Regions from separate parts of the Mycobacterium sp. ML4 genome, predicted to be linked through region 2. Evidence: predicted binding sites of a transcription regulator. Region 2 holds the regulator's gene; the other holds the start of a gene.
The links. The regulator LexA, encoded in region 2, represses DNA repair genes until DNA is damaged. The targets are predictions, from matches to a motif close to CGAACANNTGTTCG.
Positions count from the first base shown of each region.

Region 1 (10,154 bases), on a different contig from region 2:
CCGCGGCCGGGCACATCCTCCGGGCCGGCGACATCGTCATCAACTGCGCGGCCTACACCGACGTCGACGGCGCCGAAACCGACCGGGACCGCGCCCACGCCGTCAACGCCACCGGCCCGCGAATTCTGGCCCGTGCCTGCGCAGGCGCCGGCGCCCGGCTTATCCACATCTCCACCGACTATGTGTTCAACGGCGATTTCGGTGGTCGCCCGCCGCGGCCCTACGAACCGGACGACCCCACCGCTCCACAGAGTGTCTACGCCCAGAGCAAGCTGGCCGGCGAGCAGGCCGTCGTGACGGCGCTGCCGGAGGCGGTCGTGGTGCGTGCCGCCTGGGTGTACACCGGCGGTATCGGCAGAAGCGATTTCGTCGCCGTCATGCAGCGGCTTGCGGCCGGGGACGAGCCGATCAAGGTGGTCGACGACCAGATCGGCTCGCCCACCTACGCCGCCGACCTGGCCACCGCGCTGCTGGAGTTGGCTGACAGCCCGGTGCGAGGACGGGTACTGCACGCGGCCAACGGGGGCGCGGTGTCCCGTTTCGAGCAGGCCCGCGCCGTGTTCGAGGAGAGCGGTGCAGACCCGCAACGGGTGCGGCCATGCGGCACCGACGAGTTTCCGCGGCCCGCGGCGCGCCCGTCGTACTCGGCGTTGTCCGGCCGGTCCTGGGCTGCGGCCGGCCTCACCCCGCTGCGGCCCTGGCGTCCTGCCCTGAAAGCGGCCCTGACGGCGGCTTTCGATCGACCGTTACCCTCTACGCGTGACTGACGTGCTGCCGGTCGTCGCGGTAACCTACTCGCCGGGCCCGCACCTGGAGCGGTTCCTGGCGTCGTTGTCGCTGGCCACCGACCGGCCGGTGGGCGTGGTGCTGGCCGACAACGGCTCCACTGACGGCGCCCCGGAGGCGGCCGTCGAACGCTATCCGAACGTCCGCCTGATGCCCACCGGCGCCAACCTCGGATACGGGACGGCGGTCAACCGCGCGGTAGCCACGTTGACAGACGGTGAATGGGACGACCAGTGGGTGATCGTCGCCAACCCGGACGTGCAGTGGGGCCCGGGCAGCATCGATGCTCTGCTGGAGGCCGCTACCCGCTGGCCCCGCGCCGGCGCGCTGGGCCCGCTGATCCGCGATCCGGACGGGTCGGTGTATCCGTCGGCGCGCCACCTGCCCAGCCTGATCCGCGGCGGCATGCACGCCGTGCTCGGACCGGTCTGGCCACGCAACAGGTGGACCCGGGCGTACCGTCAGGAACACCTCGATCCCAGCGAGCGGCCGGTGGGCTGGCTGTCCGGGTCGTGCCTGCTGGTGCGCCGCTCGGCGTTCGACCAGATCGGCGGCTTCGACGAGCGCTACTTCATGTACATGGAGGACGTGGACCTCGGCGACCGGCTGGGCAAGGCCGGTTGGCTGTCGATCTATGTGCCCTCGGCCGAGGTGTTGCACCACAAGGGCCACTCGACTGGAAGTGACCCCGGCCGCCATCTGGCCGCGCACCACCGCAGTACCTATATCTTTCTGGCGGACCGCCACCCCGGGTGGTCGCGGGCCCCGCTGCGCTGGACGTTGCGGGGGTCATTGGCGGTGCGTTCGCGCGTGATGGTGCGCAACGCGGCCCGTCGGTCGCGCCGGGCGGCGCGGCAAGAACTCGCAGAAGGGCGGCGCTGAGGTGGCAACCCATGACGTGGATGCGGTGATCCTGGTCGGCGGCAAGGGCACCAGGCTGCGGCCGCTGACGTTGTCGGCGCCCAAGCCGATGCTGCCGACGGCCGGGCTGCCCTTCCTCACCCATCTGTTGTCGCGGATCGCCGCGGCCGGCATCGACCATGTGGTGCTGGGCACGTCGTATCGGGCCGAGGTGTTCGAGGCCGAGTTCGGCGACGGGTCCAAGCTCGGGTTGCAGATCGACTACGTGACCGAGGAGAAGCCGCTGGGAACCGGCGGCGGCATCGCCAATGTCGCCGAGAAGCTGCGCCACGACACCGTGATGGTGTTCAACGGCGACGTGTTGTCCGGTACCGACCTGGGCCAGTTGCTGGCCTTCCACCGCGACCATCGGGCCGACGTGACGCTGCACCTGGTGCGGGTGGGCGATCCCCGGGCGTTCGGTTGCGTACCGACCGACACCGACGGCCGGGTGACCGCGTTTCTGGAGAAGACCCAGGACCCGCCGACCGATCAGATCAACGCGGGTTGCTACGTCTTCCAGCGCCGGATCATCGACCGGATCCCGCGTGGCCGCGAGGTCTCGGTGGAGCGCGAGGTCTTCCCGGCGCTGCTGTCGGACCCGGATGTCAAGGTGTGCGGCTACGTCGACGCCACCTACTGGCGTGACATGGGCACCCCGGAGGACTTCGTGCGCGGCTCGGCGGACCTGGTGCGTGGCATTGCGCCGTCGCCGGCGCTGCACGGTCAGCGCGGTGAGAGTCTGGTGCACGACGGCGCGGCGGTGGCGCCCGGAGCGCTGCTGATCGGCGGCACGGTGGTGGGGCGCGGCGCTGAGATCGGTCCCGGCGTCCGCCTGGACGGCGCGGTCATCTTCGACGGCGTCAAGGTGGAGGCCGGCTGTGTGATCGAGCGCTCGATCATCGGCTTCGGCGCCCGCATCGGCCCGCGGGCGCTGATCCGCGACGGCGTGATCGGCGACGGCTGCGACATCGGTGCCCGCTGTGAACTGCTGCGTGGTGCCCGGGTGTGGCCGGGCGTCTCGATTCCCGACGGCGGCATCCGCTACTCGTCAGACGTCTGAGCTTTGTCGCGTCGAACGTGCGGCCAGCTTCACGCTCGGGTGCGAACGTGCGGCCAGCTTCACGCTCGGCGCAGTGCTTGAGCCACCAGATATTCCAGCGCATCATCGGTGCCCGGCGGCAACTCATCGGCGGGCCACCACTTCAGGTCGTCGGACTCGTCGCTGAGCACGATCTGCGCACCGGCCGGGGCATGCGCGACGAACTGCAGATCCAGGTGCCGCGTCGGCACTCCCAGCGAGCAGGTCACCGGATGCACGTGCACCGCAACGAGTTCGGGCTCCAGCCGGAGCTCGGCGATCCCGGATTCCTCGACGGCCTCCCGCGAAGCGGCGGTGAGGATATTGAAGTCGTCGTCCTCGCAGTGCCCGCCCAATTGCACCCAGCGGCCCAGCCGGGGATGCAGCGTCAGCAGCACCCGCGCGCTGCTGTGGTCGAGCAGCAGCGTCGACGCGGTGACATGACCGGGTTCGCACTCGCGCAGGCAGGCATCGGCGCGGGCGAGCACGAACGCCAGCACCGCCTCGGCCAACGAGTCCTGAGCCGGGTTGGGTGCCTGCCAGTCGCTGAGCAGCGCGATCACCGAGTCCCGCACGCTCACGGCAACCGCCGGCGGGTCCGTCGGGTGCGGCGATCCCGTAGCGCCGCCCGCGCCGCGCGGCACTGCGCGACCATCTCGGGCGGCACCCCCAGCTGCTCGATGAGCACCCGGCGGTCCACCAGGTCGAGGGCCTTGTCGATCTCGTTGGCCCGCAACAGCAGGTCGACATCGGTCACCAGGCCCGGGTCGGCACATTCGGGCGGGGGAATGGGCAACTGCTCGGCCTCGGCGGGCTCGAGCTCCAGGATGCCGCCGCCATAACTGCGTCCCATGACCTCGGCGAAGGCGAAGGTCGCGCTGTTGTGAAACACCGCGGCCAGCGCGCCGGCGTCGGTGCCGGGCGCGGTGCGCACCCGGTGCACGGTGTCAGTGCTCGTCGCCCCCGCGGCGTTGACCGTCAGCCGCGGGGCCAGGTGAATCTGACGCAGCATGAACAGATCCGGGATCCACATCGACGGCGTGATCCACCACGGCTTGCGCAGCGAACATTTGTAACCTCGTTGCACGCCGGCCGTCTCGCCCGCGTCGATGTGCGCCAAGAGTGCGGCGTCGCGCGGTTGGGCCGGGGCGTGCAGCAGCCAGGTGCGCTGCCCCGCGTCGAGATCGATTGTGCGGCAGTCAATGTCATAGAACAGTCCGGTCAGCTGGGCGCTGCGGGAGACCAGCGGAACGCAGTGCGGGGTGAGCCCGTGTCGCTGTGCCTGCGCGTCGGTGAAGGTGAAGAAGCTGTTGCGCCCGGTCACGATGCCGACGTCGACCTCGGCCACCCGGCCCAGCGGCATCAGCACGGCGGATCCCTTCAGGCCCCGCAGTGTGCGGATCTGGGAGGGGGCCAGGAAATACGCGGTCCACTTCTCCCGCTCGTGCACCAGCGCCGGGGCCGACGGAGCCTGCAGGCCGGCCCGCGCTATTGAGCCCAATCCGTCGGCATCGTCGAGCTGTACCGTGCGGATACGCGCCGGACCTGATCCGGTGACACCGCAGAACAACACCACCTCCTGCAGCACGCCGTCGAACACCAGCCGCCGGAAGCTCACCAGGGTGATGTCCCGGTAACGGCTCACCAGGAAGTCGCGCAGCTGCGCGGCGTATCCGACCTGCAGTAGCTCGGCGGGCAGCACCAATCCCACCCGGCCGCCTTCGCGCACCAGCGTGGTGCTCGCCACCACGAACGGCACCCAGGCGTTGGTCAATCGGTTGGGGCGCAACCCCTCCCGGTGCAGCAGCGCCATTGCGGGCTCACGCTGCTCGGCAGCCCAGTGCCCGAAGCGGATGTAGGGCGGGTTGCCCGCGACGCCGTCGAAGTCGCGCCCGCCCGACCAGCAGAACAGGTCCGCGGTGTCCACCGGCGCGAAGGTGCGCGCTTTCGCCGCTTCGGCGGCAACGAGTTCCACGCCGCGCGCCTGGTCGCTGCGGCCGGCCAGCTCACGCAGGATCCTCCCGTCCCCGCACGACGGCTCCAGCAGCCGCGGTCCGGCCTGGGCAACCCACCCGGCCAGGAAGCGGGCGATCGGCGCCGGCGTGTAGTACCCGCCGCGAATTTTGTCGGCGGTCACGGCTGCCTTGCCCGCGAAGGTGATCACTTGCGGATCAACAGCTCTGCGACGGGAAGCGGGTCCCGCGGCCTGGCTGGCTCGGCGGCGTAGCCGATCGCGATGGCGCCCAACGGCTCCCAATCCTCCGGAAGCGCTAGCTCTTCGCGCACCAGGTCGGCGGCGAAGATCGTCGACCCGATCCAGCAACTCCCCACTCCGCGGACCGCCAGCGCTACCAGCAACGCCTGCACCGCAGCGCCGACCGCCACGGTGAACATGGTGTGCTCGGCGGCGGTGCGGGCGGCATCGGGATAGCTGTGCGCGCCGTCGGGCACCAGGAACGGGATGACGACTTCAGGTGCCTCGTAAAGAATTCGGCCGCGCGCCACCCTACGCTCGACCGAGTCGGCCGGACGTCCGTCGCCGATGAGGTCGGCGCGCCACTTGTCTTTCATCCGGTCCAGCAACCGCGTCCGGGTGTCCTCGTTCTGCAGCCACGCGAACCGCACCGGGCGGGTGTGGTGTGGGGCCGGCGCGGTAAGCGCTTCGGCGACAGCGGATTCGACGAGCTCCGGCGGCACCGGTTCAGTGCTGAACCGGCGGACCGAGCGGCGCAACAACTGAGCCTGCCCGCGGCCCAACTCGATGGCCTCGGCGGTGCCGAGCCAGAACAGGTCCTCGGTGCCGGCCCGCACCAGGTGGCGGGCCGTCGTGCCGTCGTCGACCGGGCGCAGCCCACGCACCACGGCCACCGGCATCGCGGTGAGCTTTCCCTTGACCAGGTCGGCCGCGGCCGCGATCTCATCGGCCACCGCGACCTCGGTGACCATCAGTTCGTTGCCGTGCCGGTCGACGGCACCGGAATAGTTGTGCAGTACCGCCAGGCCCGCGGAGCCCACGGCCGCGTCGATCTGGCCGTTGCGCCAGGCGCGACCCATGGTGTCGGTGATCACCACGGCGACGGTGACACCGAGCCGCTGGTGCAGCGCGGCGCGCAGAGCGGCGGCGCTGGCGTCCGGATCCAGCGGCAGCAGCGCCAATTCCCTTCGCCCCACATTGGATCCGTCCACCCCGGCCGCCGCCTGGATCAGCCCCAGCCGGTTCTCGGTGATCAACGTCCGTTCCTTGCGCGCCAGTACCCGCACGGCCTCGTCGTCGATCAGCTTGCGGCGCAACCGGTCTCGTTCTTCGTCGTCCTGTGGCGCAGGCACCAGCCGGCCCTCGCACTTGGACACCACCTTGCTGGTCACTACCACCACGTCGCCGTCGTGCAGCCAGGGCGCGGCGGCGCTGAGTGCCGCACCCAGATCGTCACCGGGACGGAACTCCGGAAGCCCCCTGACCGGTAGGATCTCGATCTTGGCGGCCGAACCGTGCTCGCCTGCCGGCGGCAGCGCGGTCACACCGTCACGCCCGCGAGGTCCAGGCCGGCCCGCACCATGTCGGCGGTCGCCTCCGGTTGACTCATCAACAGCGGGACGGCGCGCACCGCAACACCCTCGACGTCAGCGGTGTCGCCGTCGTGGACCAGCCAGCAGTCCAGAATTCCCGTGCCGCTACGGGCGCCGTAGTGCCGGCCCACCGCTTCGGCGGTGGAAGACACCCCGATCACCGACAGGCAGGCATCGGCCATGCCGCGCAACGGCTTTCCCCCGACGATGGGGGAGTAGCCGACCACCGGGGCGCTGGTTGCCCGCAGCGCGCCTCGGATTCCCGGTACGGCCAGGATGGCGCCGACGCTGACCACCGGGTTCGACGGCGCCAGCATGACGACATCGGCCCCGGCGATAGCCGCCACCGCTTCGGTTGTCGCAGTGGCCTTTTCGGCTCCGACGAACGCGAAGCTGTGGGTCGGCACCCGGGCACGGTGCCGCACCCACCATTCCTGAAAGTGGATCGCTCGCCTGTTTCCGTCGGTGGGATCGGTGATCACCACATGCGTTTCGCAACGGTCGTCGGTGACCGGCAGCAACTGTGCGCCCGGTTGCCACCGGTCGCACAGCGCCGCGGTGATCTGCGACAGTGGATAGCCGGCACCCAGCATCTGGGTGCGCACCAGATGGGTGGCCAGGTCGCGGTCGCCGAGCATGAACCAGTCGGGCTGCACGCCATAGCGTGCGAGTTCTTCTTTCGCATGCCAGGTTTCGTCACGATGGCCCCAGCCGCGGTCCGGGTCGACGCCGCCGCCCAGGGTGTACATGCAGGTGTCGAGGTCCGGGCACACGCGGACGCCGTGAATCCAGGCGTCGTCGCCGACGTTGACGACGGCGTTCAGTTCATGGCCGGCGCCCCCGCCCTGAGCAAACTGGCCGATACCGAGCAGCCGCTGCACGCCGAGCAGGAAACGGGCGCCGCCGACTCCCCCGGCCAGAACGGTGACTTTCACACCAGGACAGTACCTGCCCGGCGGGACGCGTTAGGGTGGGGTGAATCTTGGTAACCAATGTGGCGCAAGGGACTTGTGATCAATTCGTACTCGACACGCCGTGCTCGGTGCACAACAGAATCGCCGAAATTCGATCACGAGATGGTATGGAAATGCGCCGAAGTGCTTGACCAGGGTCCCTGGCCCGTGTCTAATCACATCAGTGTCATTTCCCGGTTGGCCGGCCGGTTCCGGTGTCGCAGACCGAGATTCGATCACTTGTTCGAATTGGGCATCTGTACATCAAAACAGTGGGAAACCATTTCACTCTCTATCAGTGAGGAGGCGGAGCATGTCCTATGAGTACCTTCGGGGCGTAATGGGAGGCACACCGCACACCACTCCCGAGCCGGCTGAGACCTTCATGCCGCATGTCCGTCCTCATTTGAGCGTGGTTCCCGATGCGCCCGCCGCATTCGAACCGGAGCCGATCGAGGAGATCCCTGCCGATCAATGGCAGGACAAGGCGCTGTGCGCCCAGACCGACCCCGAAGCCTTCTTCCCGGAGAAGGGCGGCTCCACCCGCGAGGCCAAGAAGATCTGCCTGGGTTGCGAGGTCCGGCACGAGTGCCTGGAGTACGCCCTGGCTCATGACGAGCGGTTCGGTATCTGGGGTGGTCTGTCCGAACGCGAGCGTCGCCGCCTCAAACGCGGCATCATCTGATCCGGGCGTCGCCGGATCAGTCGTCGATCGTGGGGTCGATGACCGAGGGTTCCACGTCCAGATAGATGGCCACCTGGGCCACCAGGATTTCATGCAGCAGGTCACCGAGTTCGACGGTGTCTTTGGCCCGTCGCTCGATCGGCTTGCGGAACAACACAATTCGCGCTCGCGTCGCGTTACCGCGGACGTCGACACCGGCCGGGATCAGCCGGGCCAGCGCGATCGGTCCGTCGGCGATCACCTCCGGCGGCCACTGCACACTGTCGGGATCCTTGGCCGAGATGCGCGGGATCTCGTCCACCGCGACGTCTAGCTCGGAGACCCGCTCCCGCCAGCGGCGCTCGATAGGCTCATAGGCTTCCAGCACGGCCATGTCGAAACGTTCGGCCCGGCTTCGCCACCCGGGCACCGTCGGCGGTAGCAGAGGACCGCGTAGATCGCGGCCCCGCCGGCGTCCCACCCGGCCTCGGCGCCCGAAGGGCAGAGCCGATCTGTCCCCGCTCACGCGCCGATGGTAACGGTTACACATCGCCCCCGCCGATGCGCGTGTCCGCCGCTGCACCGGCGTTTCCCCGCGATAGCCTTTCGAGCGTGAACGTACCCCGACGCTGCTGCCGGCCCGGGTGTCCGCACTATGCAGTGGCAACGTTGACGTTCGTCTATTCGGACTCGACGGCGGTGGTCGGCCCGCTCGCCACCGCGCGGGAACCGCACTCGTGGGATCTTTGTGTCAACCACGCCGGCCGCATCACGGCGCCACGCGGCTGGGAACTGGTGCGCCACGCCGGGCCGCTGCCCACCCACCCCGATGAGGACGACGAACTGGTGGCACTCGCCGACGCCGTGCGCGAGGGCGGAGCGGTGGTCGCGCGTACCGCCGCACTAGTCAACGGCTTCGTCGCCGGCGACGGATTCGATGACGGGCCGCGGACCGCGGGTGTCCATGTCGCCGCCCCGGGCGGTGGCGTGCTCGCTCCGCCTGAACATCGCTCCGGACGCCGACGTGGCCATCTGCGGGTGCTGCCGGATCCGCCTGCCTAGCTTTCCGAGCTGGTGGCGACCGTATGGGTCCGGAGCCCCGCCGGGCCGATAGGCTGGCGACCAAGAGTCGTACTCACCCAGGTCGTCAGGAGCACCGGAGAATGTCGTGGCCCGCCGAGGATGTCCACCGTGTCATCAAGGCTTATGACGTTCGCGGGCTGGTCGGCGAACAGATCAACGAGGCGCTGGTCACCGATGTCGGGGCGGCGTTCGCGCGGTTGATGCGCAGCGAAGGCGCGAGCCGGGTGGTGATCGGCCACGACATGCGCGACAGTTCCCCGTCGCTGTCGGCGGCATTCGCCGCCGGGGTCACCGGTCAGGGTCTGGACGTGGTGCGCATCGGGTTGGCCTCCACCGACCAGTTGTACTTCGCCTCCGGGCTGCTGGACTGTCCTGGCGCCATGTTCACCGCGAGCCACAACCCGGCGGCCTACAACGGCATCAAACTGTGTCGCTCCGGTGCGAAGCCAGTCGGCGCCGACACGGGGCTGACGACAATCAGCGAGGACCTGATCGCCGGCGTCCCCGGTTGCGACGGGAAGCCCGGTTCGGTCACCGACAAAGATGTGCTGGACGAATACGGGGTGTTCCTGCGCTCGCTGGTCAACACCTCCGGGTTACGTCCGTTGCGGGTTGCCGTGGACGCCGGCAACGGCATGGCCGGTCATACCGCGCCGGCGGTGCTCGGCGCGATCGCCTCGATCACGTTGCTGCCCTTGTATTTTGAGTTGGACGGAACTTTTCCAAATCACGAGGCCAACCCGCTGGACCCGGCGAACCTGGTGGACTTGCAGAACTATGTCCGCGAAACCGGCGCCGATATCGGCCTGGCATTCGACGGCGACGCCGACCGCTGCTTCGTCGTCGACGAGCGTGGCAACACGGTCTCGCCGTCGACGGTGACCAGCCTGGTGGCCGCCCGGGAGCTGGGCCGCGAGATCGGCGCGACGGTGATCCACAACGTCATCACGTCGCGCGCCGTGCCGGAGTTGGTGGTCGAGCGCGGCGGCACTCCGCTGCGCTCGCGGGTCGGACACTCCTACATCAAGGCGCTGATGGCCGAGACCGGCGCGATCTTCGGCGGCGAACATTCGGCGCATTACTACTTCCGCGACTTCTGGGGCGCCGACTCCGGCATGCT
Region 1 is NZ_JBTNSY010000003.1:255,584-265,737, reverse strand. It holds gene rfbD (dTDP-4-dehydrorhamnose reductase) at 1-767, shown strand, start outside; gene ACX9NE_RS05085 (glycosyltransferase family 2 protein) at 760-1,668, shown strand; gene manB (mannose-1-phosphate guanylyltransferase) at 1,670-2,749, shown strand; gene ACX9NE_RS05075 (NUDIX hydrolase) at 2,809-3,348, opposite strand; gene ACX9NE_RS05070 (Eco57I restriction-modification methylase domain-containing protein) at 3,345-4,931, opposite strand; gene ACX9NE_RS05065 (coenzyme F420-0:L-glutamate ligase) at 4,928-6,277, opposite strand; gene cofD (2-phospho-L-lactate transferase) at 6,283-7,269, opposite strand; gene ACX9NE_RS05055 (WhiB family transcriptional regulator) at 7,628-7,972, shown strand; gene ACX9NE_RS05050 (metallopeptidase family protein) at 7,989-8,501, opposite strand; gene ACX9NE_RS05045 (DUF3499 domain-containing protein) at 8,564-9,013, shown strand; gene ACX9NE_RS05040 (phosphomannomutase/phosphoglucomutase) at 9,115-10,154, shown strand, end outside.
Region 1: cofD (2-phospho-L-lactate transferase) is a predicted target of LexA. The motif match lies at 7,521-7,534, and genes of this name have one in related genera.

Region 2 (10,154 bases):
GCCACGAGAGTGCACTACCGCGCCGGTGCAGACGTGCAGGTTCCCCCCTAGTTGGGTGACACCGCGGAATATCGCGCCCACACGCGGGTCCGGCGCCACGCTCCCGGGTTCGCTGAGCCGCTGCACCGGGCTGGTCGACCGCGGCACCGAGGTGCTGCTGACGGACGCATGGTGAACGGGCCGGGCGCATGACGTGAACAACAACGTCAGGCCGATCGGCAGGCACAGCATCCCCGTCATGGCGCGCATCGCCATCCATCATGCCTGAAGGGAAGGGCTGGCAAGCCAATAGAAACCGACCCTTGTGCGTTGATACGTACCGCAGCAAAGTTAGTGCCCGGGCGCTGTGGCTGCCTCGACCGTCGGCAGGTGTGGTGTTCGATAATGAATTCCGGTCGATTGAGCGACACTGGACAGGGCACCCTGAAGAGACTTTCGCGAGACCCCCGAGAGGAAGCAGCGCCAATGTCCGACCACTATGACTCCGGCGAGGCGCAGGAGTATCAGCCGGGACAACCGGGCATGTACGAGCTTGAGTTCCCGGCGCCCGTGTTGTCGACGTCAGACGGCCGCGGTCCGGTCTTGGTACACGCTTTGGAGGGCTTCTCCGACGCCGGTCACGCCATTCGGCTGGCCTCAGCACACCTCAAGGCGGCGCTGGACACCGAGCTGGTCGCGTCCTTCGCGATCGACGAACTGCTGGACTACCGGTCTCGGCGGCCGCTCATGACGTTCAAGACCGACCACTTCACCCACTACGACGATCCTGAGCTGAGCCTCTACGCGTTGCGCGATACGGTCGGCACCCCGTTTCTGCTGCTCTCCGGCATGGAGCCGGACCTGAAGTGGGAGCGGTTCATCACCGCGGTGCGATTGCTCGCCGAGCGGCTCGGGGTCCGGCAGACCATCGGACTGGGCACTGTCCCGATGGCCGTTCCGCACACCCGTCCGGTCACCATGACCGCACACTCGAACAACCCGGCCCTGATCAGCGACTTCCAACCGTGGATATCCGAGATCCAGGTTCCCGGCAGCGCTTCCAACCTGCTCGAATACCGGATGGCACAGCACGGCCACGAAGTCGTCGGATTCACGGTGCACGTCCCGCACTATCTGACCCAGACCGATTATCCCGCCGCCGCCCAGGCGCTCCTGGAACAGGTCGCCAAGACCGGATCCTTGGAGCTGCCGCTGACCGCCCTCGCCGAGGCGGCGACCGAGATCCGAGCCAAGATCGACGAACAGGTGCAGGCGAGTGCAGAAGTCGCTCAAGTGGTGGCCGCTCTGGAGCGCCAGTACGATGCGTTCATTGACGCTCAGGAAAATAGATCTTTGTTGACCAACGACGAGGATCTGCCTAGCGGCGATGAGCTGGGCGCCGAGTTCGAGCGGTTCCTGGCCCAGCAGGCTGAGAAGAAATTCGACGACGACGACTCGAACTAACCGCACAGACGCCTACACGGCCCTACGACGAGGTTGGCGACATGACCGAGCGAACGCGCAGTCTTCGCCCGGTGCGGGAAGTGACAACCCCGTCGCTGCAATTCCGCTCCATTCACGGCTACAAGCGGGCGTTCCGCATCGCGGGATCCGGTCCGGCAGTCCTGCTGATCCACGGCATCGGCGACAATTCGACGACCTGGACCGGCGTCCACGCCAAGTTGGCACAGCGTTTCACCGTCATTGCGCCGGACCTGTTGGGCCACGGCAAGTCGGACAAGCCGCGCGCCGATTACTCGACCGCGGCCTACGCCAACGGCATGCGCGACCTGCTCAGTGTGCTGGACATCGAGCGGGTGACCATCATCGGTCATTCGCTCGGCGGCGGTGTGGCGATGCAATTCGCTTACCAGTTCCCGCATTTGGTCGACAGGCTGATCCTGGTGGGGGCCGGTGGCGTGACCAGGGACGTCAACATCGCATTGCGGTTCGCGTCGTTACCGATGGGCGCTGAGACGCTGGCCCTGTTGCGTCTGCCCATGGTGTTGCCCGCGGTTCAGTTGATGGGTCGCCTCGCCGGCCTTGCCCTGGGTTCGACGGCTCTGGGCCGGGATCTGCCCAACATGCTGCGCATCCTCGACGACCTACCGGAGCCGACGGCATCCTCGGCGTTCACCCGCACCCTTCGGGCTGTCGTGGACTGGCGCGGCCAGATCGTCACAATGCTCGACCGATGTTATTTGACGGAGGCCATCCCGGTGCAGATCATCTGGGGTCAGAAGGACTCGGTGATCCCGGTCAGGCACGCTCACATGGCGCACGCCGCGATGCCTGGCTCGCGACTGGAGATCTTCGAGAACTCCGCTCATTTCCCGTTCCACGACGACCCCGCCCGTTTCCTCGACGTCGTGCAGCGCTTCATCGACACCACCGAGCCCCCGGTGTACGACCAGGCCGCACTGCGGGAGCTGCTGCGCAGCGGCGGCGGAGAGCGGACGGTGTCCGGGCCGACCGACACCCGAGTCGCCGTACTCAACGCCATGGGAGCCGACGAGCGCAGCGCCACCTGATCCGCCGTTGTAGGTCAGGTCGTGAGCATCGACGTCTTGGCTGTGGTCGACGCCGGCCAGGGGTTACAGCGAAACGATTTTGTCGAGTTGCGCGGCGACGGCGCGACGACCGCGCCATCATCTCTAGACCCCACGCACCGAACTGGCCCCCCAGCGTCGGCGCGTCGTGGTGGTTACGCCGTCGCGGAACGCCGATCAGCACGCTGCGGGTGCCTGCTGGCCTGGTGGGGTGAGTCACTAGGTCGAATTCACCGCGATCAGCGCGCCGGCGGAACGGGCGGCCTCAGCTTCCCCGCCGCAGCACAGCAGCGACGTGATGCTGCTCGGATTGCCCTACCGCAGCCATTCGTAGCGAATAGGACAGCTCATCACCGTCGATGCGGAAGGAACGGCTTAGCGCCGTCACCACTTTGGCCGTCGGGGTGAGCTTAATCTCGCTGGTGGCCAACTCGATGTCGATGACGCCGTCCACGACCGAGTACGTGCCTAACTCGATTTCGGCGATTCCGCTCGGGTGCGCGAGGACGAACTCGACACTCCCCTGTTGCGGCACCCGCAGGTAGCCCAATTCGGCGTGCAGGGGTCTGCCGTCTGAGGCCGCCTTCGTCGTCTTCGCGTAGACCAGAAATGGCTTGCCCACATGGGTGAAAGCAACTTCTTCGAAGTATTCGAACGGCTCGATGGTGGGGTACTCACCCGCCCCTCGGCCGGACCACGTGCCCAGCAGTGGCGCCAATGCTTCCAGATCGGGATGTAGGTCTACTGGCATGAGAGGAGCCTAGGGCCCCGATCAGCCCGGAGTCGACACGTTGCGATGAGCACGCAGCGCCTCGATCTCCCGCTCGAAATCGTCGGCCGACGAAAACGACCGGTAGACCGAGGCGAAACGCAGGTAGGCCACCTCGTCCAGCTCGCGCAGCGGGCCCAGGATGGCCAACCCGACTTCGTGGCTGGGAACCTCCGGCCCGGCGGCCCGTACCGAATCTTCCACCTGCTGGGCCAGCAGATTCAACGCGTCGTCGTCGACCTGTCGGCCCTGACAGGCCCGGCGCACACCGCTGATCACTTTTTCGCGACTGAACGGCTCCGTCACACCGCTGCGCTTGACCACGGCCAGCACCGCGGTCTCCACCGTGGTGAATCTGCGCCCACACTCGGGACAGGACCGGCGGCGACGAATGGCCTGGCCTTCGTCGGTTTCCCGCGAATCGATCACCCTGGAATCGGGATGCCGGCAGAACGGGCAGTGCATAACCGCTCCTTTGCCGCGCCTGATCAGGGGTACCGCAGAACCAACCCGAGAGTACCTGCGCATTCGCGACGGGGCCAACGCTGGCACGATCCGACTGTGCCCCCCGCGATGATCACCGAGGAGCGTTGGCGCAGAGCGGCATTCGCGGTACGCCGCAGCCCTAGCCAATCGGCGCGATCAACGTCTGACCTGCCGACACCGCGTTGGAGTCCAGCGCGTTCAGATTCCGGATACGTTCCACGACATCGCCGACCGGCGCCCCGGGCGCGACGCGAGTCGCCAACTGCTGCAGCGATTCCCCGGGTTCCACGCGCACCACTGCGAGCGCCGAGGGCACCTGGGCGGACACATCGGCCGGTTCCTGGTTTCTCATGCTCCCGAAATTGGCCATGAGCCCGAGCCAGAGTGTGATGAGGCCCGCAACCAACGCCAGGGCCGCCGTCGTCAGCACCGAGACCGGACGCCGGCGGTGCGACGCCGTCGATACCGCGACACCGGTGCCGTGGTAGCGCAGCGGCGCACCTTCCGGGCGCGCGGGGCCGGGCCTGTTTGAACGGACCCGCCCCGCGCGGTAGCGCGACGATTCGTCGATCGGCCTGTTTACAGGCCTGTTCACCAGCCTCTGGCCGTTCCAGGTGCGCTGTGGGCCCGCGTAGCTGATAGTCATCTTGTTGCCTCCGGCTCGACTCCGTGTCGCTCGTGTGTTCGACCGTAGTCGCTCAAGTGTTCGATATCGAACATCTGAGCGACGCGTGTCGCGCGAGCAAAACGATAAACCTCGCCACCGACAAGAGTTTGTCGGTGCAACCAGCTGGATGACTTTCGAATACCCGATCCGGCAGAAAGTTACACGCTTGTGATTCGCCGAATCCGGCCAGCTGGACGGCGGTTCCGGCCAGATGTGACACGCCGGTCGAACACATGTTTGATTCTGCGGCCAGGTGTGGTTACATTCAGTGCCATGAACGACAGCAACGACCCCCCGGTAGCTGATCGAACCGCCTCCGGCGGAGCCGCGCACGATGACCGCCCGCATGCCGTCGACGCGCCGCTGACCGAGCGGCAGCGCACCATCCTCGAAGTAATCCGTGCCTCGGTCACCTCCCGCGGATATCCCCCGAGCATCCGAGAGATCGGCGACGCCGTGGGCCTGACATCGACGTCTTCGGTCGCCCACCAGTTGCGCACCCTCGAACGCAAGGGCTACCTGCGACGCGACGCTAACCGTCCGCGCGCCGTCGATGTCCGCGCGGCCGACGACGCCGTCACGCCGCCCGCCACCGACGTGGCCGGCTCCGACGCCCTGCCAGAACCGACATTCGTACCCGTGCTGGGGCGTATCGCGGCCGGTGGTCCGATTCTCGCCGAGGAGGCGGTCGAGGACGTCTTTCCGCTACCGCGCGAGCTGGTCGGCGAGGGGACGTTGTTCCTGCTCAAGGTGGTCGGCGATTCGATGGTCGAAGCGGCCATCTGCGACGGCGACTGGGTGGTGATCCGCCAACAGAACGTTGCCGACAACGGCGACATCGTGGCCGCCATGATCGATGGTGAGGCCACCGTCAAGACCTTCAAGAGGGCGGGCGGTCAGGTGTGGCTGATGCCGCACAATCCGGCCTTCGATCCGATTCCCGGCAACGACGCGACTGTGCTGGGCAAGGTCGTCACCGTCATCCGAAAGGTCTAGGCCCCCCGGTTCACCGGGGCTCCGGGCGTGTCAGTCGGCCTTGACGAAGCCGTTCGCCTGCGCGACCGACTCGCTGGCGAACCAGATCTCGGCCAGCGTGTCGTGGTACAGCGCGCTGGTCGGCGTGTAGTACAAGCCGAACCGGGCACTGGCCTTGATCGGATAACCCTCGGGCGCCCGGTATGGGTCGTCGTCGAGGGGCAGATGAATGGTAGGACGCGCAGAAGCGCCCGGGGACGCTTGCGGAGCTTCGGCCAGCGGCGCCGCCGCGTAGGCCGCCTCGGCGGCTGCCGGCGCGTATCCCGGGTCGTCGGCGGCGGCATGCCGGCCTTTTCTCACCTCGGGGACCTCGACCGCCTCCGGAGAAGCCATGTCGGGCATCTCCTCCTCGGCGGGGACTCCGCGGGGGTAGAAGATGTCGGGGAATTCGTCCGGCTGATGCGTTCGCGGAACCTCGACCTCCTGCTCTGACGGCGCCGGTGTATGTGGTACCTCGGATTCCGCCGCAAAGGACTCCGGTGACACCGTTTCCGCGATCTGTGGCTCAACCCCGAGTTGACCGAAGGCACCACGCGTCACGATGGGCGTCGGAGTGGTATCGACCGCGTCGGGGTCCTCGTCACCCTCGAATTCGCCGGCGTCCTCGTACTCCTGATCGCCGCCCTGCTCGCCTCGCGGCGCGTACTCGTCGTCATAGGCGTCGTCGTCGTAGCCGTCGTCGTATTCCCCGGGGGGAGAACCGTGTTCCTGCGCGCCGACAGCCGCCCCGCCTCGCGACCAGCTCACCCGTGGCGCTGCGCCGTACTCCGGCACCTCGTGCTCTTCGGGGTGGTGCTCGACGGGCGGGAAGCGCTCGGAACCGTAGTCGGCATCATCGTGCGACCAGTGCCCCTCGGCCACGGCGTCGAACTCCTCGGCCACGTCGCGACCGTGACCGTAGGCGGGGACGTCCCGACCATGGCGGCGCCGGCGCAGTCCGATGACCACCAACACGAACATCACGACCAGCAGCAGCACCGGCACCGCTGCCACCAGCCACCACCAGTGGAAGGTGAACTTCTTCCCGGGCGACGGTGCCGCGGAATTGCTCGGCTGGTTCTGCCCCGACACCTGCAGACCGGACAGCAGCGGGGCCAGGTTCGCCGGATCGGTGGTGAAGGTGTTCTTCGCGCGGTTCCACGAAACCTTGCCGCCGGTGAATTTCTGCGACACCACGTCGCCGTCCACGGTCTGATCACCGACCGGCGCGCCCAGCTTTCCGGTCGCGCCTTTGAGTTTGTCCCAGGCCGCCTTCATGGCCCCACGCACGACGAAGGCGCCATGGTCGGGAGTCCAGAAGATGACGGGCTTGTCGGCTGCCGAGAACGTCGCGATCCGGCTGGCCGGAGTGATGCCGCCGTCGGTCTCGTTGGCGATCGGGAAGCCCAGGTCGCTGCTGACCGGTCCACCCAGGGACTCATATTTCTGGAGGATCGGCCCTTCCACGGCGTTAGCGCCGGTCGCAGGGCTGAAGAAGATCTTGCCGCCGTTGAACTCCTGAACGATGCCGTCGCCGCCAATGGGACTGGGCCCGTCCTTCTTGGCGCCCAGAGGGCCGTTCGCGCCACCTGCGGCGCGCCACGCCATGTTGATCGCGGCGGTCGGATCGATCGCTATCTGCAGCCCTTTGAGCTGCTCGGCCAGCCCCGGCGGATTGGTGGTGAACTCCTTGGTCTTACGGTTCCAGGACACCTCGCCGCCGGTGAACTTCTGCGAAGCAACCTCACCGTCGTAGGTTTCGTCGCCGATCGGCGCGCCGAGTACTCCACCCGAGCTGCCGAGTTTGTCCCATGCCGCGTTGAGCGCGCCGCGAACCACGAACGCACCGTGGTCCGGCGTCCAGAAGATCACCGGGTTGTCGCTGGCCGAGAACGTGCTCACCCGGCTGTCGGGCCCGGCAAGACCGGGAACCTCGTTGATGGTCGGAAATCCCAGATCGCTGTTAGCCGGACCGCCGAGCGATTCGTACTTGTCCAGGATCGGGCCGAACATGAACTTGGCGCCGGTGGCCGGCGTGAAGTACATCTTGCCGCCGTCGAAGTCCAGCGCGAATCCATCCCCGACGGGATAGACGTCGCCTTTCCTGGCCCCGAGGGTTGACGAGGCTCCCCCGGCCTTCTCCCACGCGGCCATCATGGCGACCTCGGCGTCGCCGATCGGAGACGCCGACGCGGTCGGCGCCAGCAACCCCAGGGCCAGCCCGGTTGCCAGCGCGGCGGACGTCAGGCCGATCAGCGCACGCGCGACCAACTTGTTCAATTGACCCCTCTGCCCGTTCACCAAGCCTCCCAGCCGATGCCCTGCCCACCTGGCGAGCAGGCGGCTTCACCGCCGTGGGCTGTTCCCCAGCTACGACACGAATCGTCACCGGGCTCGCATAACTTTGCTCTAGCGAACGAGAAATGCGAAGTCAAATCGTACACATTACGGAAACGGATACCGAGCCGATGTCGAAATGATGCCGGCCCGCGCTCGTGTCGCGAGAAACCGAGCTGCGGCGCGCGCCGACATTGCGTTACCGTGCCGGAGACAAGATCCTGCCGGGCATGTCGGCCAACCACGAGAGAGGAAACCCCGCCCCAATGGGTGTTTCCGGGCTTGTCTGGACCATCACGATCGTCCTGATCGTCGGCTTGATGCTGTTCGACTACACCTTTCAGGTACGCAAAACCCACGTGCCGACGCTACGTGAAGCCGTGACGTGGTCCGTGGCCTACATCGGTATTGCGGTGCTTTTCGGTCTCGGCGTGGCCATTCTGGGCAGCCCCCGCATGGCCGTCGAATACTTCGCCGGCTACCTGAGCAACGAAGCCCTGTCAGTGGATAACCTTTTCGTGTTCCTGCTGATCATCAGCAGCTTTTCGGTTCCACGGGTGGCCCAGCAGAAGGCGCTGCTGTTCGGCATCGTGTTCGCGCTCATCGCCCGCACGGTGTTCATCGTGGTCGGTGGCGCGCTCATCGACAGCTTCAATGCCGCGTTCTACGTGTTCGGCCTGGGCCTGTTGATGATGGCCGGCAAGGTTGCCAAACCGGAAGCCGCACAAGACCGCAGCCCCGACAACCTGATCATCAGGTTGTCCAGTCGCTGGTTGCGGACGGCCAGCGACTACGACGGCGATGGGCTGTTCATCGTGCAGGACGGCAAGCGGGTTCTGACTCCGCTGCTGCTGGTGATGATCGCGCTCGGCGGCACCGACCTGTTGTTCGCCTTCGACTCGGTGCCGGCGATGTTCGGTCTGACCCAGAACATCTACCTGGTGTTCGCCGCAACCGCGTTCTCCCTGATGGGGCTACGTCAGTTGTACTTCCTGATCGACAATCTGCTGGATCGGCTGGTCTATCTCTCCTACGGGCTCGCCGTGATACTGGCCTTTATCGGGGTGAAGCTGATCTTGGAAGCGTTGCACGCCAACAACCTGCCGTTCATCAACCACGGCAGGCCGATCGCGGTGGTTGAGTTGAGTACGACGGTGTCATTGCTGGTGATCATCCTCGTGCTGCTGACAACTACGCTGACGTCGCTGTTCTCGGCGCGCGGACGAACGCAGAATGCCGTGAGCCGGGCGCGTCGGCACGCTGTGGAATACCTCAGCCTGACCGAGGATCCGGTCGACCGGGAGACGATCTACGCCGAGCTGCTGGCCGCCGAACGCCAGATCGATGCACTCCCAGCCAGATACACCGCAGCGATCGAGCGGGACACCGAGTTCACCGCGTTACTGCAACGAGTACACGACGCCCACGGTGCCGCGGGCTAGACCTCAGACACCGAGTCCGCGGCCGATGATCTCCTTCATGATCTCGGTCGTGCCACCGTAGATGGTCTGTACCCGCGCATCGAGATAGGCACGGGCGACGTTGTATTCGCGCATGTAGCCATAGCCGCCGTGCAGCTGCAGGCAGCGGTCGATCAGATGGACCTGCTTCTCCGTCGAGTACCACTTGGCCATGGCGGCCTGTTCAGCCGTCAACTTTTCTTCGAGATGCAAAGCGATGAACTGGTCGACCATGATGCGCACCACGGTGGCCTCAGTGGCAAGTTCGGCCAGCAGGAACCTGCTGTTCTGGAAACTGCCGATCGGCTTGCCGAAAGCCTTGCGCTCCTTGGTGTATTGCAAGGTCTGCTCGAGCACCGATTCCATGGCGGACGCCGCCATGATCGCGATGTTGATCCGCTCCTGCGGCAGGTTCTGCATGAGGTAGATGAAGCCCATGCCCTCTTCGCCCAGCAGGTTTTCGGCCGGCACCTTCACATCGACGAAGGACAGTTCGGCGGTGTCCTGGGCGTCCAGACCGATCTTGTCCAGATGACGGCCGCGTTCGAAGCCCTCCATGCCGCGCTCGACGACCAGCAGGCTGAACCCCTGCGCGCCCTTCTCCGGGTCCGTCTGAGCCACCACGATCACCAGGTCGGAGTTGATTCCGTTGGTGATGAACGTCTTTGACCCGTTGAGCACGTAGTGGTCACCCTCTTTGACCGCCCGGGTCTTGATGCCCTGCAGGTCGCTGCCGGTGCCGGGCTCGGTCATCGCGATCGCCGTGATCAGTTCTCCGGTGCAGAATTTCGGCAGCCAGCGCTGCTTCTGCTCGTCGTTGGTCAGTTTCAGCAGATAAGGCGCGACGACGTCGTTATGCAGACCGAACCCGATGCCGCTGTAGCGCCCGATGA
Region 2 is NZ_JBTNSY010000010.1:96,570-106,723, forward strand. It holds gene ACX9NE_RS13440 (trypsin-like serine peptidase) at 1-255, opposite strand, end outside; gene ACX9NE_RS13445 (proteasome assembly chaperone family protein) at 466-1,443, shown strand; gene ACX9NE_RS13450 (alpha/beta fold hydrolase) at 1,485-2,510, shown strand; partial or broken gene ACX9NE_RS13455 (PhzF family phenazine biosynthesis protein) at 2,660-2,737, shown strand; gene ACX9NE_RS13460 (peroxynitrite isomerase) at 2,794-3,279, opposite strand; gene nrdR (transcriptional regulator NrdR) at 3,301-3,762, opposite strand; gene ACX9NE_RS13470 (LysM peptidoglycan-binding domain-containing protein) at 3,923-4,429, opposite strand; gene lexA (transcriptional repressor LexA) at 4,724-5,446, shown strand; gene ACX9NE_RS13480 (LGFP repeat-containing protein) at 5,477-7,744, opposite strand; gene ACX9NE_RS13485 (TerC/Alx family metal homeostasis membrane protein) at 8,068-9,243, shown strand; gene ACX9NE_RS13490 (acyl-CoA dehydrogenase family protein) at 9,247-10,154, opposite strand, start outside.